One region of the Pseudomonas sp. WOUb67 genome, then DNA from elsewhere that is predicted to be linked to it. Evidence: predicted binding sites of a transcription regulator. Region 1 holds the regulator's gene; the other holds the start of a gene.

Region 1 (9,381 bases):
GGTCGCCGGCCCGATCCGCGCCATGCTGTCGCGTTTCGGTCGCCTGGCTGTACCGAATTTGCATGTTCTGGCGTATCAGGAAATACCTGACAACAAGCAAGTCACCATCGTTGCCACCGTGGGCCCTAACGGCTGAGGTAGTGGATAATGCAAGTTAAGCGATTTTTCGCCGCCGATATGCGTCAGGCCATGAAACTGGTCCGTGACGAGCTGGGCGCCGATGCCGCGATCATTGGCAACCGCCGCATTGCCGGTGGTGTCGAACTGACGGCCGCGCTGGACTACAAGCTGTCCGCCCTGGCCCCGCGCGTGCCCAACGCCGAGCTGGAAGAAGAGCTGCGCAAGACCCATACGCGCATCGCCACTGCCCAGGCCGAGCTGGACCACCGCCAGGACAGCAGCGACAACAACCGCCAATTGTTTGCCGGGCAGTCGCTGACGGCCGCCGAGCCGTTGATCGAGCCGCACGTCGATGCCCCTGAGGCTGTCGCTGCCCCTGCTGCGGCGCCGGTCGACCCGCGCCTGTTCGATGCCATGCGCTCCGAGCTGTCGGGCCTGCGCGAGCTGCTGGAAGTGCAGCTCGGTTCGCTGGCCTGGAGCCAGCTGCAGGGCAGCAAGCCGCAGCAGGCCAACCTCTGGCGCCGCCTGCAGCGCATTGGCCTGTCCGGGCCTATCGCCCGTGAGCTGCTGGACCTGACCACCGAGATCGAAGAGCCTCGCCAGGCCTGGCGCATGCTGTTGGCGCACCTGGCGCGGATGATCGAAATTCCTGAAATCGAACCGATCGAAGAGGGTGGGGTAATTGCCATGGTCGGCCCGGCCGGCATGGGCAAGACCACCACCCTGGCCAAGCTGGCTGCCCGCTACGTGCTCAAGTACGGCGCGCAGAACCTGGCGCTGGTGAGCATGGACAGCTTCCGTATCGGTGCCCAGGAGCAGCTCAAGACCCTGGGCCGCATCCTCAACGTGCCAGTGACCTACGTCGACCCGGGCCAGTCGTTGGCTGCGGCGCTGGAGCCACTGCTGCGCAAGCGCGTCGTGCTGATCGATACCGCCGGCCTGCAGGCCAGCGACCCGGCACTGCGCATGCAGCTGGAAACCCTGGCCGGGCGTGGCATTGCCGCGAAGAATTACCTGGTACTGGCTACCACCAGCCAGAAACAGGTGCTGACCGCCGCCTACCACAGCTACAAGCGTTGTGGCCTGGCCGGTTGCATCCTGACCAAACTGGATGAAACGGCGAGCCTCGGCGATGTGCTGAGCCTTGCCATCAGTCATGAACTGCCCGTGGCCTACCTCACCGATGGCCCGCGCATTCCTGACGACCTGCACCTGCCGCGTGGTCACCAGCTGGTGTCCCGTGCGGTGAATGTGCAGCTGCAGGACGAGCCCAGCGAAGAGGCCATGGCCGACATGTTCGCTGATCTCTATCACAACCCCCGGCGAGCGGGTTGACCATGAAGCGTGTGCAAAGTAGCTATGCCAAGGGGTACGCAGAATTGCCCCACGTGTGGCCTGAGTCCCAGCGAGACAAGGTAAAGAACAGACATGGGTAGCATGCATCCCGTACAGGTGATCGCCGTGACCGGTGGCAAAGGTGGCGTCGGCAAGACTAACGTTTCAGTGAACTTGTCCCTGGCGCTGGCCGAGCTTGGCCGCAGGGTCATGCTGCTGGACGCCGACCTGGGCCTGGCCAACGTCGACGTGTTGCTGGGCCTTACCCCCAAACGTACCCTGGCCGATGTCATCGAGGGGCGCTGCGAGCTGCGTGACGTGATGCTGCAAGGCCCTGGCGGTGTGCGCATCGTGCCGGCGGCCTCGGGCACCCAGAGCATGGTGCACCTGGCCCCGGCCCAGCATGCCGGGCTGATCCAGGCGTTCAGCGAAATCGGCGACAACCTCGACGTGCTGGTGATCGACACTGCGGCGGGTATCGGTGAGTCGGTGGTCAGCTTCGTTCGCGCCGCCCAGGAAGTGCTGCTGGTGGTGTGTGACGAGCCCACCTCGATCACCGATGCCTACGCCCTGATCAAACTGCTCAACCGCGACTACGGGATGAATCGTTTCCGTGTGCTGGCCAACATGGCGCAGAGCCCGCAGGAAGGGCGCAACCTGTTCGCCAAGCTGACCAAGGTCACCGACCGCTTCCTCGACGTTGCCCTGCAGTACGTGGGCGCCGTGCCGTACGACGAATGCGTGCGCAAGGCGGTGCAGAAGCAGCGCGCCGTCTACGAAGCCTTCCCGCGTTCCAAATGCGCGCTGGCCTTCAAGGCGATTGCCCAGAAGGTCGACAGCTGGCCGCTGCCGGCCAACCCGCGCGGGCACCTGGAGTTCTTTGTCGAGCGTCTGGTGCAACCCACCAGCGCGGGACCCGTGCTATGAACGCCAGCGGCTTCAAGATGTACAGCCGGGCGGCGAAAGACGCCCAGTACGAGCTTATCGAACGCTACGCCCCGCTGGTGAAGCGCATTGCCTACCACCTGTTGGCGCGCTTGCCGGCCAACGTGCAGGTCGAGGACCTGATCCAGGCCGGCATGATCGGCCTGCTTGAAGTGGCCAACAAGTATGACGCCAGCAAAGGCGCCAGCTTTGAAACCTATGCTGGCATCCGCATCCGCGGGGCCATGCTCGACGAGGTGCGCAAGGGCGACTGGGCACCGCGTTCGGTGCACCGTAATACCCGCATGGTCAGTGACGCAATGCGTGCCGTTGAAGCCAGAACAGGCCGGGACGCTAAAGATCATGAAGTTGCTGCCGAACTCCAATTGAGTCTCGACGATTACTACGGGATCTTGAACGATACCTTGGGCAGCCGCCTGTTCAGCTTTGACGACCTGTTGCAGGACGGCGAGCACGAAGGGCTGCATGAGGATGGCGCCAGTGGCCATGTCGAACCTGCGCGTGGCCTGGAGGACGAACGCTTCCAGGCTGCCCTGACCGAGGCCATTGCCAACCTGCCGGAGCGTGAGCGCCTGGTACTGGCGCTGTACTACGACGAAGAGTTGAACCTCAAGGAAATCGGCGAGGTGCTTGGGGTCAGCGAGTCGCGGGTCAGCCAGTTGCACAGCCAGTGCGCCGCGCGCCTGCGTAGCCGCCTGGGGGAATGGCGGGCACGTTGAGCCCGGTGTCGTTGCAGGCGTTTTCCACGTGCTTTTTCCACGTTGTACCGAATTGAATGAGTGCGTGCCCGGTAGACCGGGCGCGTTTGAGACTGCTTGGAGGTCTAATTGGACAAGAACATGAAAATCCTCATCGTTGACGACTTTTCGACGATGCGGCGGATCATCAAGAACCTGTTGCGTGACCTGGGCTTCACCAACACCGAAGAAGCCGACGATGGCACTACGGCGCTGCCGATGCTGGAAAACGGCCACTACGATTTCCTGGTGACTGACTGGAACATGCCCGGCATGTCCGGCATCGACCTGCTGCGTAAAGTGCGAGCCAGTGAAAAGCTGAAAACCATGCCGGTACTGATGGTAACTGCCGAGGCCAAGCGCGACCAGATCATCGAAGCGGCCCAGGCCGGCGTCAATGGCTATGTGGTCAAGCCGTTCACCGCTCAGGTGCTCAAAGAAAAGATCGAGAAGATCTTCGAACGCGTCAACGGCTGAGTCACGTCAGGGGGCGCGCCATGGATTCATCACAAACGTCTTTGGGGGAGTTCGAATCGACCCTGAAGAAGCATGCCCAGGAGTTGGTCGAAAGCCTGGAGCGGGGCCGTTTCGGCGAGGCGGTACAGCTGATTCACGAGCTGAACCAGACCCGCGACCGCGGCCTGTACCAGGAAGTTGGCAAGCTGACCCGCGAGTTGCACAGCGCGATCGTCAGCTTCCAGATCGACCCGACCATACCGCAGGCCGAGGAGGTGTCGCAGATTACCGACGCTACCGAGCGCCTGTCGTACGTGGTCAAGCTGACCGAGGGCGCGGCCAACCGCACCATGGACCTGGTCGAGGAAAGCACCCCGGTGCTAAACGACCTGGCCAGCGAAGCCAAGGCCCTGAGCACCGATTGGCAGCGCTTCATGCGCCGCGAAGTGGCTGCGCCGGAGTTCCGCGACCTGGTCAAGCGCGTCGACAGTTTCCTGACGCACAGCGCTGAAGGTAACCGCAAGGTTGCCGGGCATCTCAACGACATTCTGCTGGCTCAGGACTATCAGGACCTGACCGGCCAGGTGATCAAGCGCGTCACCAGCCTGGTGACCGAGGTGGAAAGCAACCTGCTCAAACTGGTGCTGATGGCCAGCCAGGTCGACCGCTTTGCCGGTATCCAGCATGACCACGATCAACTGCGCGCAGAAAAAGATGCAGAAAAACATCCGACTCGGGGTGAAGGTCCGCAGATTCATGCCGATAAGCGTGAAGACGTTGTGTCCGGTCAGGACGATGTCGATGATTTGCTGTCCAGCCTGGGTTTTTAAGGAGCACGTTTGATGAGCTTCGGCGCCGATGAAGAAATCCTCCAGGATTTCCTGGTAGAAGCCGGCGAAATACTTGAGCAACTGTCCGAGCAACTGGTCGAGCTGGAAAGCCGACCTGACGATGCCGACCTGCTCAATGCGATCTTTCGCGGTTTCCACACTGTAAAAGGGGGCGCCGGCTTCCTCCAGCTGAACGAGCTGGTGGAGTGCTGCCATATCGCCGAGAACGTGTTCGACATCCTGCGCAAAGGTGAGCGCCGGGTCGATGCGGAACTGATGGACGTGGTGCTTGAGGCACTGGATACGGTCAACAGCATGTTTGGCCAGGTGCGCGAGCGCGCCGACGTCACCCCGGCCACCCCCGAGTTGCTGGCGGCTTTGTCGCGCCTGGCCGAACCCGGTGGTGCCGAGGTTGCTGAAGCGCCTGCGGCACCGGTAGCCGAGGCGCAGGTTGCAGCCGTGGCCCCTGCCGATGACCAGGACATCACCGACAGCGAGTTTGAGCAGTTGCTCGATTCGCTCGATGCGGTCAAGGCGCAAGCCGCGGTCGACGAGCAGATGCAGGGCGAGACCATCAGTGGCGCAGGTGACGAAATCACCGACGCCGAGTTCGAGTCGCTGCTTGACCAGTTGCACGGCAAAGGCCAGTTCAGTGTCGAAGCTGCGGTACAGCCGGTTGCCGCGCCTGCAGAAGCAGTAAGCGACGAAATTACCGACGAAGAATTCGAATCGTTGCTCGACCAGTTGCATGGCAAGGGCACGTTCCAGGCCGATGTCTTGCCTGCCGTCAAAGCACCGGCGCCGGTCGCGGTTGACAACAGCGCCGCTGGCGACGAAATCAGCGAGCACGAGTTCGAGGCCTTGCTGGACCAGTTGCACGGCAAGGGCAAGTTTGGTGGTGATGTTGCTGCGGTCGAGGCCCCGGCTGCAGCCAAGGTGCAAGCGCCTGCCCAGGCCAAGGCCGACAGCCAGCCGGTGGCCAAGCCAGCCGTTGCTGCGCCTGCACCTGCCGCCGCCAGCAAGCCTGCGCCGGCCCCTCGTGCGCCGGCGCCGGCTGCCGAGAAGCATGCCGTCAGCGAAGCGGAAACCACCGTTCGCGTCGACACCGCGCGCCTGGACGAGATCATGAACATGGTCGGTGAACTGGTGCTGGTGCGTAACCGCCTGGTGCGCCTGGGCCTGAACAGCGGTGACGAGGCCATGTCCAAGGCCGTGTCCAACCTCGACGTGGTCACGGCCGACCTGCAGACGGCGGTGATGAAAACCCGCATGCAGCCGATCAAGAAAGTGTTCGGCCGCTTCCCGCGGCTGGTACGCGACCTTGCCCGCCAGCTGAAGAAAGAGATCAACCTGGAACTGGTCGGCGAAGAAACCGACCTGGACAAGAACCTGGTCGAGGCCCTGGCCGACCCGTTGGTGCACCTGGTGCGCAACGCCGTCGACCATGGTGTCGAGATGCCCGATGAGCGTGAAGCGTCGGGCAAGGCCCGCACCGGCCGCGTGGTGCTGTCGGCCGAGCAGGAAGGGGACCACATCCTGTTGTCGATTTCTGACGACGGCAAGGGCATGGACCCGAACATCCTGCGCGCCAAGGCCGTGGAAAAAGGCCTGATGGACAAGGATGCCGCTGATCGCCTGAGCGAATCGGACTGCTACAACCTGATCTTCGCCCCGGGCTTCTCGACCAAGACCGAGATTTCCGATGTGTCTGGCCGTGGCGTGGGCATGGATGTGGTGAAAACCAAGATCTCCCAGCTCAACGGCTCGATCAACATCTACTCGGCCAAGGGCCAGGGCTCGAAGATCGTCATCAAGGTGCCGCTGACCCTGGCGATCATGCCCACCCTGATGGTGATGCTGGGCAACCAGGCGTTCGCCTTCCCGCTGGTCAACGTCAACGAGATCTTCCACCTCGACCTATCGCGCACCAACGTGGTCGACGGGCAGGAAGTGGTGATCGTACGTGACAAGGCGCTGCCGCTGTTCTACCTCAAGCGCTGGCTGGTACAGGGCCAGGTGCACGAAGAGCAGCACGAGGGTCATGTCGTGATCCTGTCGGTCGGCACGCAACGCATCGGCTTTGTCGTCGATCAACTGGTTGGCCAGGAAGAAGTGGTAATCAAGCCGCTGGGCAAGATGCTGCAGGGCACCCCGGGCATGTCCGGGGCCACCATCACCGGTGACGGTCGCATTGCGTTGATTCTCGACGTCCCGAGCATGCTCAAGCGTTACGCCGCGCGGCGTATTTGATTTCGGTGGCGGACCCTGGCGGGTCGCGCCGCCTAATGGAGTGTTTATGGCAGTCAAGGTCCTGGTGGTGGATGATTCCGGTTTCTTCCGCCGCCGTGTCTCGGAAATCCTCTCCGCGGATCCAACGATCCAGGTGGTAGGTACCGCGACCAATGGCAAGGAAGCAATCGACCAGGCGCTGGCGCTCAAGCCCGATGTCATCACCATGGACTACGAAATGCCCATGATGGACGGCATCACCGCGGTGCGGCACATCATGCAGCGCTGCCCGACGCCGGTATTGATGTTTTCCTCGCTGACCCACGAAGGCGCGCGCGTCACCCTCGACGCGCTGGATGCTGGTGCGGTGGATTACCTGCCGAAAAACTTCGAGGACATCTCGCGCAACCCCGACAAGGTCAAGCAGATGCTATGCGAGAAGGTGCATACCATTTCGCGCAGCAACCGCCGCCTCGCCAGCTATGCCAGGCCGGCTCCGGTCGCCGCGCCTGTGCCGGCCAGCAGCCCTGCGCCCGCCAGCAGCTTCGCCAGCCCGGCGCCGGCCCGCCCTGCGGCGCCTGCCCGTGCAGCGGCCCCGGCCCCGGCGGCGTCACACTCGCCAGCCCCCAAGCGCAAGCCCTACAAGCTGGTGGCCATCGGCACCTCCACGGGCGGCCCGGTGGCCCTGCAGCGGGTATTGACCCAGCTGCCGGCCAATTTCCCGGCGCCGATCGTGCTGATCCAGCACATGCCGGCGGCGTTCACCAAGGCTTTTGCCGAACGCCTGGACAAGCTGTGCCGCATCAACGTGAAGGAGGCCGAGGACGGTGACATGCTGCGCCCAGGCCTGGCCCTGCTGGCCCCCGGTGGCAAGCAGATGATGATCGACGGCCGTGGCACGGTGAAGATCCTGCCCGGTGACGAGCGCCTGAACTACAAGCCGTGCGTGGACATCACCTTCGGTTCGGCAGCCAAGTCGTACGGTGACAAGGTGCTGTCGGTGGTGCTCACCGGCATGGGCGCCGACGGCCGCGAAGGTGCGCGCCTGCTCAAGCAGGGCGGCAGCACCGTGTGGGCCCAGGATGAAGCCAGCTGTGTGATCTATGGCATGCCCATGGCCATCGTCAAGGCCAACCTGGCTGACGCGGTGTACAGCCTGGACGAAATCGGCAAGCACCTGGTGGAGGCCTGCGTCTGATGGACGTCCTCAGCCTGATCGGCCTGATTCTCGCCTTTGTCGCCATCGTCGGTGGCAACTTCCTTGAAGGCGGCCATGCCGGTGCCCTGGTCAACGGCCCGGCGGCGCTGATCGTGCTGGGTGGCACCCTGGCGGCTGCCTTGTTGCAGTCGCCGCTGTCCTCCTTCAAGCGCGCCTTGCAGATTCTGCGCTGGATCCTGTTCCCGCCGCGGGTCGACCTGGCGGGTGGCATCGACCGTGTGGTGAACTGGAGCCTGACCGCGCGCAAGGAAGGCCTGCTGGGCCTGGAAGGTGTGGCCGATGCCGAGCCCGACCCGTATGCGCGCAAGGGCCTGCAGTTGCTGGTGGACGGTGCCGAACCGGAAGCCATCCGCAGCATCCTTGAAGTCGACTTCCTGACCCAGGAAAGCCGTGATATCCAGGCGGCCAAGGTGTTCGAGAGCATGGGCGGCTATGCGCCGACCATCGGCATCATTGGTGCGGTGATGGGCCTGATCCACGTGATGGGCAACCTGGCCGACCCCTCGCAGCTGGGCAACGGCATTGCTGTGGCCTTTGTCGCCACCATCTACGGCGTGGCCAGCGCCAACCTGATCCTGCTGCCCATCGCCAACAAGCTCAAGGCCAACGTCATGCGTCAATCGCGCTACCGCGAGATGCTGCTCGAAGGCTTGCTGTCGATTGCCGAGGGTGAGAACCCGCGCTCGATCGAGTTGAAGCTGCAAGGCTTCATGGAGTAACCCATGCGTCGCCGTCGTCATACCGAGGAACACGAAAACCACGAACGCTGGCTGGTGTCGTACGCCGACTTCATCACCTTGCTGTTCGCCTTTTTCGTGGTGATGTACTCGATTTCCTCGATCAACGAGGGCAAGTACAAGGTCATTTCCCAAGCCTTGCTCGGGGTGTTCAACGACCCTGAGCGCAGCATGAAACCGATCCCCATCGGTGATGAACAGCCGTTGAGCGTGCGCCCGGCAGAGCCGCTGGTGAAGGACAGCGAGCAGACCGAAGCCGGCCTGGCAGCGACCAATGTCGACCCGCTGAAAACCATCAGCGATGACGTGCGCGATGCCTTCGGCGACCTGATCAACAGCAACCAGATGACCGTGCGCGGCAACGAGTTGTGGATCGAGATCGAGCTGAGTTCGTCGTTGCTGTTCGGCAGTGGCGATGCCATGCCCAGCGACAAGGCATTTGCCATCATCGACAAGGTGGCCAGCATCCTCAAGCCGTTCGCCAACCCGGTGCATGTCGAAGGCTTCACCGACAACCTGCCGATCCGCACGGCGCAGTACCCGACCAACTGGGAGCTGTCGTCGGCGCGGGCGGCGAGCATCGTGCGCCTGCTGGCCATGGAAGGGGTCAACCCGGCGCGCATGGCCTCGGTGGGTTATGGCGAGTACCAGCCGGTGGCCGGCAATGACACCGCTGAAGGCCGCGCGCGTAACAGGCGGGTGGTGCTGGTGATTTCGCGCAACCTCGAAGTGCGCCGCAGCCTGACCGGCTCGGGCAGTGCCCATGCCACGCC
Region 2 (9,381 bases), 840 kb from region 1:
CTGACCACGTTGGTGCCCATGAAGCAGATGTTCGGCAGCTCAAGCAGGTTGCCCTGGTCAGCGCCATGCCCGGTGGCAGACTTCTGCGCGACATTGCCCAAGGTGTCGTACTTCTCGACCGGCAGCGCTTCGCCGGTGAGCACTGCCTGACTGATGAACAGGTCGCGCGATTCGAGCAGGCGAATGTCGGCGGGGATCATGTCGCCTGCAGAAAGCTGCACGATGTCGCCGGCCACCAGTTCGTCCATGGGCACTTCGCGCAGGCGCGGGGCCTGCCCGACCTGCTCGCGGCGCAGTACGGTGGCGGTGGTGCGCACCATGGCCTTGAGCGCGTCGGCGGCCTTGTTCGAGCGGTATTCCTGCCAGAAGCGCAGCAGGCTGCTGAGGCTGACCATGGTCATGATGATGATGACCTTGGTCAGGTCGGCGTCGTCCGTTTCGCCGGCGCTGACCGGCAGCCAGTAGTCGGTGACGAAGCTGATCCCGGCCAGGGTCAGCAGTACATAGATGAACGGGTTGTGCAGGGCCTTGAGCAATTGCACCAGGGCGTGGGGTTGCGGGTCGTGGGCGACCTGGTTGGCCCCATCGCGCTCCAGGCGCTTGGCAGCCTCGTGCTCGGTCAGACCGTGTTCGCTGGCATCAAGGTTGGCGAGGGTAACGGCCAGGCCATTGCGCGCTTCACGGGCAGCGCGGGTAGATAGGCGGGTTTCACGTTCGGCCTTGGCCGATGAGGTGTTGCGGTGTTTGACAGTCATGTTGCTGTGCTCCTGCCGCTGCGGCGGCACGACACACAGACGTTTCACTCAGGCGGTGAACGAAGGCATGTCGGGTCGCAGAAAAATACTCGGGTTGTCCGACAGTTGTCTGTCCGCTGCCGAGGGTCGGAAGTTGTTTCGGCAGCGAACTTTCTACTCGCGCAATCCATGGTTTGATTCCTGTTGATAAATACCGGGCAATAGTTACCCGTGAACTTTTAATTTAAAAAGTTCGAGAGCAAAGATACCGTTCAATATCTTGTATTCAGCGAGAAGTCTGGCGGCTCAAGCGGGCATGAAGACACGCCAGCGGCCCGCATCTACTGGGGGGCTCCTGGCTGTCGTCAGGGTACCCATGCAGGCGGGGCGGCCGGGCACGGGCCTGCTGCGGCGCAAGGCAGGCGAGCAGGCGATGTGATACGAATGAAGTAAGGTTCATGAGCTTGCCTCCAACCGGCGGACACCGGCGGCGGCAAGTCACGGCGGAGCATCAGGCTCTGGCGCGGCTTGCCCGACCAGGGTGTCGGGACCGGTGTTCCGGTTCAAGTGCCTGACCGGGCCATACGGCGGCGGTCAGGCAGCGACTAGATACTGTGTCCATTGAATTCTTCAGTGAAGGGAAAAAAGGCCCTTTCTCGGGGCGATCGAACTTTATGCAAGCGTAGTATCGAAGTCAACCAGCAAGGGGAACTTTAAATAAGTTTCACCGTATTTTAATGTTTCCTCTTTCCTTCAGGCTTGCACTGCCCCTTGTAGGAGCGGCCTTGTGTCGCGATGGGCTGCAGAGCAGCCCCGGGATTTCAGCACAGAAACACAAATTGCCGGGGCTGCTTTGCAGCCCATCGCGACACAAGGCCGCTCCTACAGTTGACCGCGACAACCGGCCAGGTGCGGGCTCGTCGCCCGCCGGACCTCAAACCCTGAACCGGCCCACCAATGCCGTCATCTCGCCCACCAGCCCCGACATCGCCTTGCTCGCTTCGCTGGTCTGCTGCGCGCCCGTCGCCGAATTGATCGACAGCTCGCGGATGTTCAGCAGGTTGCGGTCCACTTCCCGCGCCACCTGAGCCTGCTCTTCGGCCGCACTGGCAATGACCAGGTTGCGCTCGTTGATTTCGCCGATCGCACTGTAGATACCTTCCAGCACCTGCCCGGAGGCCAGGGTCACGTCCAGGGTCGACTGGGCGCGGTTGGTGCTGGCCTGCATCGAAGCCACCGCCGCTTCGGTGCCCGCCTGTACGCGGCCGATCATCTGTTCGATTTCCTGGGTCGACTGTTGCGTGCGGTAGGCCAGCGTGCGCACTTCATCCGCCACCACCGCAAAGCCGCGCCCGGCCTCACCGGCACGGGCGGCCTCGATGGCAGCATTGAGCGCCAGCAGGTTGGTTTGCTCGGACACCGAGCGGATCACTTCCAGTACCTTGCCGATATCCCGCACCTGCCCGACCAGTTGCTCCAGGTGCGCACTGCTGGTCTGGATCTCGCGGGTCATGGCCTCGGTGCCATCGATGTTGTCGCTGACTTGCTGGCGGCTTTGCGCGGCCAGCTGGTTGGACTCGCTGGTGGTTTGCGACGTGGTGATGGCGTTGCGCGCAACCTCCTCCACGGCCGTGGTCATTTCGGTCACGGCGGTGGCTGCCTGCTCCAGCTCCTGCCCCTGCTGGCGGAGGTTGTTGGCGCTTTCTTCGGTGACCGCGTTCAACGCGGTAGCGGCTGCATCCAGCTGCCGGGCACAGTGGTTGATCTGCCCCAGGGTGTCACGCTGGCTCTGCTGCATACGCTGCAGTTCGTGGAACAGCTGGCCGATCTCGTTGTTGCCCTGCCCCTGCACCGGCACGCTGAGGTCGCCACCGGCAATACGCTGGAAATGCCGACCGGCTTCGCGCAGCGGGTGCAAAACACGCTGGGCAATGAAAGCCCAGCACAGCGCCGCCAGCACCAACGTCACCGCCAGCAGCCCCAGACTCAGCAGTTGGGCGCGGGCCAGACGCCGATCAGACTCAAGCATGATCTGCTGGCCACGCTCGCTCAGTGCGCCCACCAGTTGCTGACGCAACGCTTGCAACCGGCCCATGGCATTGCCGGCGTCGCTGTTGACCTTGAAGTACTGCTCCAGCGAGCGCTGGCGGGTTGCCTCACGCTGCCCGGCCACCGCCTTGGCGTATTCGGCAAAGGTAGCCTGCAGTTCGATTGCCAAGGGCCGAAGGGCTGGCTCACGCGCGTTTTCGACAAATTCGTCGACCAGCTTCTGGCTCTTGTCGTTCAGCTCGACCGACAGCGCCATGCGCTTGGCTGCACTCTCGTCATGGCCACCCAACTGCTCGATGAAGCCCGAGGACACATTGGCACTGGAACGAATTGCCATCAGCAACGCGTTGTTCAACCGGTCCGACTGGTGCGCGGTCTGGTCCAGTTCGGTGATCTGCTGGTCGCTGCCCACTGCTGCCCGCCAGGCGCTGATGGTGGAAAACAGCAGGGTCAGGCTGAACAACGACAGCACCCAGAACATTCCGGTACGTATCTTCAGGTTGGCAAGCATGCGGGCAGTACTCCTTTGTTGGCACCACTTCTGGTCGAGATTCGACGGTGGGTGTGCTGCTATCGGAGGTGCCGGCGCAGGCTTGAGGCGCAGGGAGGCGGTTATGGGCGGTAACCGAACAGATGTTGCCGGCCGCAGGCCTCGCCACGGCCTGCCTCAGCGGCCGAGGACGTCGACGACCGCCTCGGCGAACGCCTGTGGTTGGTCCAGCATGATGAAGTGGAAGCTGCCATCTATGCGCTTGAAGCTGATATGCGGTGTGCCGGCATAGGCGTTGGCGAACAATGCATCAACGCTGGCAGCGGGTATGCCAAACAACGGGTCATAGGCGTACACGACCTCCACCGGCGCCTGGATACGGGCCAGTTCCGGGCGCAGGTCGGTAGTCATCAGTTCATAGGTGGCGTCGGCTACAGCCTTGCGGTCTGAACGCAGCGCCGCCTCGACCAACGCAGGCCTGGCCTCAGCCGTCTTGGCCAGCCGGTCGATGGCGGTACGCTGCATCGCTTCGGCCTGGGCTGGCGGGGCCGCCAGCATTGCATCCCGGAATGCCGCAGCCTGCGGTGCAGCCGCTTCGGCGGTCGCCATGGGGTTGATCAGTAACGTGTAGAACGGCAGCGCGTCGACAACGATCAGCCGCCCTACCCGCTCGGGGTGGCGTGCGCCAAGCATCAGCGCGACCTCGCCGCCCAGCGAATGGCCAATGATGGCCGGCGCCTTCAGGTGCTGGCTGCGGATATAGTCTGCAACCGCCTCGGCCACCGGGGCGGCCACGCGCCCGTCCACAGGGGCCACAGCAGGCGGACCGGCAAAGCCTGCAACCTGCACCAGGTGCAGGCGATGCTGTTGGCGCAGTGTGCTGGCGAGCCCCGCCCAAACCTCACGGGATGAGGCCAGCCCGGGGATCAGGATGACGTCCGGCCCGGTGCCCTCGACCTTTACCGAAATACGTTCGTCAGCCACAGGCACTGGCTGGCTTGGCGCAGCCAATGCCGAGCCCAGCGACAAGCTGGTGCCGATTGCTGCAAGCAGGGTGCGTATGCGCATGGTCGCCATTCCTTTGACTTCAACGGAGAAAAGCCCGCCACTATAAGGCCCACGGCAACCCATGGGAAAACTATCGTTTGCAACCCGCTGTGCTGCACCGTTAAAGTCGGGGCCTGGGCGCCGGCTGCGCCTGCGGTCCGCGCGAAGGGGTTGCCCGAGCCATGCGTCACAACATTTCCACACCAGCTCCCGGCTTGTCGGCGGACCGAGCCCCAAAGGAGTTGGCATGCCCGCCATAAATGCTTCCCGCCACCACGGCCTGCTCGACCTGCCCGCCTTGCGCAAACGCGCCAAGCGCTTGCTGGCCGAACTGAAAAACCACCAAGCCGACGACGCCCGCGAGCAATTGCGCGCGCTTGGCCTTCCCGGCCCCGACTACCGGCTTGCCGATACCCAATGGCTGGTGGCCCGCGAGGCCGGCTTTTCCAGCTGGCCCAGGCTCAAGGCCCATGCCGACGCCGTGGCTTTCGCAGCACGCCACCCCGGGTTTTCCGCCGATGACGAGGCCAGCGCGCAGCACTGGCGCTGCGGTAACGACATCGCCCACAGCTTGCGCACCGCCGGGTTTGCCGGCGCCTTCCAGATGTTCGACGACCCCATGGTCATGGGGCCCGTACCGGCACTGCCCGATGAACAGTACTGGCAGGTGCGAAGCGCCTACGTGCAACAGGCGTTCAAGCTGAGCACCCACGACCTTGAGCAGCGCCAAACGGCGCAGCGCAAAGCACTGGCCGGGCTGAACCGCGACAGTGAAATTGTGCTGTGGTGCGAGGCCGACGCATACGACCAGCTGTTCCTGGTTCGCGTGCTGGCCAGCCTGCCCTGCCTGCCGCGTCGGCTGGAGCTGATCGAGATTGATCAGGTGCCCGGGATCGAGCGTTTCATCGGCATCGGGCAACTGGCCCCCGACCTGCTGGCCTGGCTGTGGCCGCAACGTCGCGCACTGGGTGAGGATGCACTGGCCCTGGCCCGCGAGGCATGGGCAGCCTACACCGCAGCGGATCCACAGGCCTGGGCCAGGCTGGCTGGCCGCCAGCACCCGGCCTTGCCGTTGCTGGGCTGGGCATTGGCGCGCCAGCTGCAGGAACTGCCGGGGGCGCAAGATGGATTGAGCCTCACCGAACGCCTGCTGCTGCGTGTGCTGGCTTCACGCGGCGAGCTAGCGGCCGGCCGCGTATTTGGCCAGTTGATGATGCAGGATGAACCCCTGCCCTACCTCGGTGACATGATGTTCCATGTGCTGCTGCAACCGTTGATCCATGCGCCACAGCCGTTGCTGCTGGAAGGCCCGGGCGAGGCCTGGGCGCAGCGACCGCTGCGGCTAACCCCGCTTGCCGAGCAGGTGATTGCAGGCAAGGCGCACTGGCTTGATCACAAGCCTGCACAGCGTTGGGTCGGCGGGGTGCGGGTGGATGCGGCTGACAGGCCTTGGGTAGTGACCGAACAAGGCGAGGTGTGGCGGCGTTGATGATTCCGTAGGGATAGCAAGTCCCTGTGGGAGCGGGTTTACCCGCGAAGAAGGCGACTCGGTGTATGGCACCGGCTATGCCGGTGTTCGCGGGTAAACCCGCTCCCACAGGGCCCCCATTCGGGCATACACCTTTATCTTATCCCGCGGCAATAGCCCTCCACGCCTGTGCCAAACGCTGCGTGGCCTGCCGGATCTCCTCCACATCCAGCGAAGCAAACCCCAGGCGCAAGGCATTCTCGGCATGCCCAAACGGCGAGAACTGCCGACCGCTGCGTACTACCAGGTCCAGCTCCAGCGCCTTGGCTACCAACTGGTCCACATTGATCGCGTCGGCAAACCGCACCCACAGCGCCAACCCGCCTTCCGGTTCCTGCACGGTAATCTGCTCGCCAAACGCATCGTGCAGGCAAGCCAGCAGGGTCTCCCGGCGCCGACGGTACTCGCGGTTGACCCGGCGCAAGTGCTTCTTCAGCTCACCATCGTTGATCAAGTCCGCCAGCATCCGTTGCATCACCGCATCGCCCTGCCCCAGGGTCAGCGTCGCCCTGCGCTCAAGCACTGCTGTCACCTCCACCGGCGCGACGATATAGCTGCACCGGAACGTGCTGCCCAGGGGCTTGGACAGTGTGCCGATGTAAATCACATGCCGCTGCTGGCGGTCGCTGGCCAAAGGCAGATAGGGCCGCCCGGAAAAGTGGTATTCGTAGTCGTAGTCCTCCTCGACCACGCAGAAGTCGTGCTGCCGCGCCAGCTCCAGCAACTGCTGTCGGCGCCCGGCTGGCAAGCTGACCGTGGTCGGAAACTGGTGATGGGGCGTGATGTACATCATCCGCACCTTGTGCTGCCGGCACAGGGCATCGATCTGGTCGACCCGGCAACCCTCATGGTCCAGGTCCACGGTCACCAGCCGGGCACCCAGCTGACGGAAAATCTCCCACGCCGGCGGATAGCTCAGGCGCTCGACCAGCACGGCATCCCCCGGCTTGAGCAACACGCTGGCCAACAGGGACAGCGACATCTGCACGCCCTGGGTCAGGCAGATATGCTCGGCGCCAACGTTCAGGCTGCGATTGTGCCTTAGCATGTCGGCCAGGGCGGCGCGCAGGTAGAGGCTGCTGCAATCGCTGCCATGGCGCACGCTGTTGCTGGTAAAGCTGCTGCGCAAAGCATTGCGGTAATAGCGATGCAGAACTGCCTGGGGCAACAGCCGGTGGTCACAGGCGCCGTTGTCGAAGAACAAGGCCCCTGGCCGCCCCTGCTGCGCTGCAGCCCGTTCGTTCGCCTCGAAGTAGGCAACGGCGGGCTCCTCGGGTAACGCCAGGGCGAAGGGGCCCGTGGTAGCAGGCTCGTTGGGTGTACCGGCCGCCAGCTGCTGGCTGACGAAAGTGCCCCGGCGCTGCACGCTCTGCAGCCAGCCTTTGGTCTCGGCTTCCTCGTAGGCGAGGATCACCGTCTTGCGGTTGACGTTCAGCAGTTGCGCCATCTCCCGCGTGCCCGGCAGCGGCGTGCCAGGGCGCAGGCGGCCCTCGCTGATCGCGGCCACCAGCCCCTCGACGATCTGCCGGTACGAAGCCTGCGCCCCATCAAGCTTGAGCAGCGGCTGCCACTTGCGAAGCTGGACCATGTGAATTATCCAAAACTGGAGGTTCTGCTGGTCCTGGACTATAGCAACAATCGAGCCTCCATTTGCCCCCGAGGTGTTCATGCAAAGCCGCCACGTCATCGAATTGTCGCCCTCGGGCAAAACCTTCGAAGCCAGCCAGGAGTTGCTGCTCGATGCCATGCTCGCCAGCGGCCTGCCGGTACCCTTCTCCTGCCGCCGAGGCGCCTGCGGGTCCTGCAAGGTGAAAGTAATGTCTGGGCAGTATCAGGACAAGCAACGGGATGCAGACACCCCCGCGCCCTCCTACCCCCTGGCCGCCGACGAGATGCTGCTGTGCCAGAGCCACGCCTGCGGTGACATGCGCCTGGAGATCCCTGGCTGGTCCCTGGACGCCCCGGCACTGGCGTTCCAGGCGCAGGTTCACAGCCAGCGCGAGCTGAGTGCAGATATCGTCGAGCTGGTGCTGCAACCGGCTCAACCGCTGGAAGTGCGGGCAGGCCAATACGTGAGGTTCCAGCTCGACAACGGTGACAGTCGCTGCTTCTCCATCGCCAACCTGCCCGTTCAGGACCAGGGCCAACTGGTGTTTCACATCCGCAAGGTCAGCGGCGGCGTGTTCACCGAAGGCCTGCTGCCCACCCTGCAAGCAGGTGCCGTACTGAACCTTGAGGGGCCGGTCGGCGCCTGCACCTGGCAGCATGAAGACCAACGCCCAGTGGTGCTGTTTGCCACCGGCACCGGTTACGCCGGCATCAAGCCCTTGTTGCTGACAGCCCTGGCCCGCGGTGCCGAGGTCAAGCTGTACTGGGGTGGTACGTCGACGGCGGACTTCTATGACCGAGCGTTTCTCGAGCAGGCCAGCCGCGAACACCCACACTTCTGCTGGCACCCGGTTCTTTCGGCGGAGGCACGCGTGCAGCAGGTGGCGCTGGGCCAGGCGCATCAGTGGGCCGATACCCAGGTCTATGCCTGCGGCAATGCCGCAATGATCAGCCAGGCCCGCGAACTGTGCCTTGCCGCCGGCGTGCAACCCCACCGCTTTGTCGCGGAGGCCTTTGTCGCCAGCGGCGCACTGGCGCCCCAGGCTGCAACCGCCAACACCCTGCACCCAGAGCTGGAAAAAGTCGGCCCGCGCTACTCGCTGGACGGCATGCTCGCTGCACGCGAGCAGTCAGTGCGCTCCGTGGCCGCGATCGCCAGCCAACTGCGCGTCGGCATGACCACCGCCCAGGCACTGGAGATGGCTGCGCAAACCTTGCAGGCAATGGGCGCGTCCCACACCTGGCATCCCACCTACATCCGCTTCGGCGACGACACCGTGCGTACACCGCGGCAAGGCATCGACCTGCAACGTGTATTACGTACTACGGATATTGTCGTGGTCGACGTCGGCCCGGTATGGGATGGCTACGAAGGCGACTATGGCGACACCTTCGTGTTTGGCCAGCGCGACCTGCACCACGCTTGCGTCAAGGCACTGCACGAAGTGTTCGACGAAACCCGCGAGGCCTGGGGCCGCGGGCTGACCGGGCGCGAGTTGTATGACTTCGCCGAGCGCAGTGCCCAGGCCAAAGGCTGGCAGCTGGAGCGCAACCTGGCCGGCCATCGCATCGCCGACTTCCCGCATGTGCTGTATGGGCAGGACAAACTGGCCGAGGTGGAAATCGTCCCGAGCGAGGTGGTGTGGGTGCTGGAAATACAGCTGTGCCACCCCACCGAGCCGGTCGGGGCGTTTTTCGAAGACATCCTGATCGGTGAAGGCAAGCCGGCCGTGGCCAGGGCGGCTTAACTGAGAAAAGGCAACAAATCGGTGCCCGGCTTTCAGCCTCGCGGCTGATTTTGCCGGGGCCGCTGTTCTTGCAGCACGGTCTGCTCCACCTGCTGCTCGAACCACTTCAGCACGGCTTGGCACGCGGGGTGGGCAACGCCGCTGTCCCGTAACCACAGGGCATATACACCCCCTGTC

What was found. Region 1 encodes FliA, which starts transcription of late flagellar genes. Its sites were predicted from a motif close to CTAAAGTTTNNNNNNNNNNNGCCGNTAA; they were not measured.
Region 2: ABOC32_RS14845 (methyl-accepting chemotaxis protein) is a predicted target of FliA. The motif match lies at 3,354-3,381, and genes of this name have one in related genera.

The regions. Positions count from the first base shown of each region.
Region 1 is NZ_CP170112.1:2,473,461-2,482,841, forward strand. Features, by position in the region: gene flhA (flagellar biosynthesis protein FlhA) at 1-136, shown strand, start outside; gene flhF (flagellar biosynthesis protein FlhF) at 148-1,455, shown strand; gene fleN (flagellar synthesis regulator FleN) at 1,549-2,382, shown strand; gene fliA (RNA polymerase sigma factor FliA) at 2,379-3,119, shown strand; gene ABOC32_RS11280 (chemotaxis response regulator CheY) at 3,240-3,614, shown strand; gene ABOC32_RS11285 (protein phosphatase CheZ) at 3,635-4,423, shown strand; gene ABOC32_RS11290 (chemotaxis protein CheA) at 4,436-6,673, shown strand; gene ABOC32_RS11295 (protein-glutamate methylesterase/protein-glutamine glutaminase) at 6,720-7,850, shown strand; gene ABOC32_RS11300 (flagellar motor protein) at 7,850-8,590, shown strand; gene motD (flagellar motor protein MotD) at 8,594-9,381, shown strand, end outside.
Region 2 is NZ_CP170112.1:3,312,544-3,321,924, reverse strand. Features, by position in the region: gene mgtA (magnesium-translocating P-type ATPase) at 1-755, opposite strand, end outside; gene ABOC32_RS14845 (methyl-accepting chemotaxis protein) at 1,669-3,294, opposite strand; gene ABOC32_RS14840 (alpha/beta fold hydrolase) at 3,451-4,341, opposite strand; gene ABOC32_RS14835 (DUF1835 domain-containing protein) at 4,568-5,809, shown strand; gene ABOC32_RS14830 (PLP-dependent aminotransferase family protein) at 5,949-7,436, opposite strand; gene ABOC32_RS14825 (M24 family metallopeptidase) at 7,516-9,204, shown strand; gene ABOC32_RS14820 (LysR substrate-binding domain-containing protein) at 9,237-9,381, opposite strand, start outside.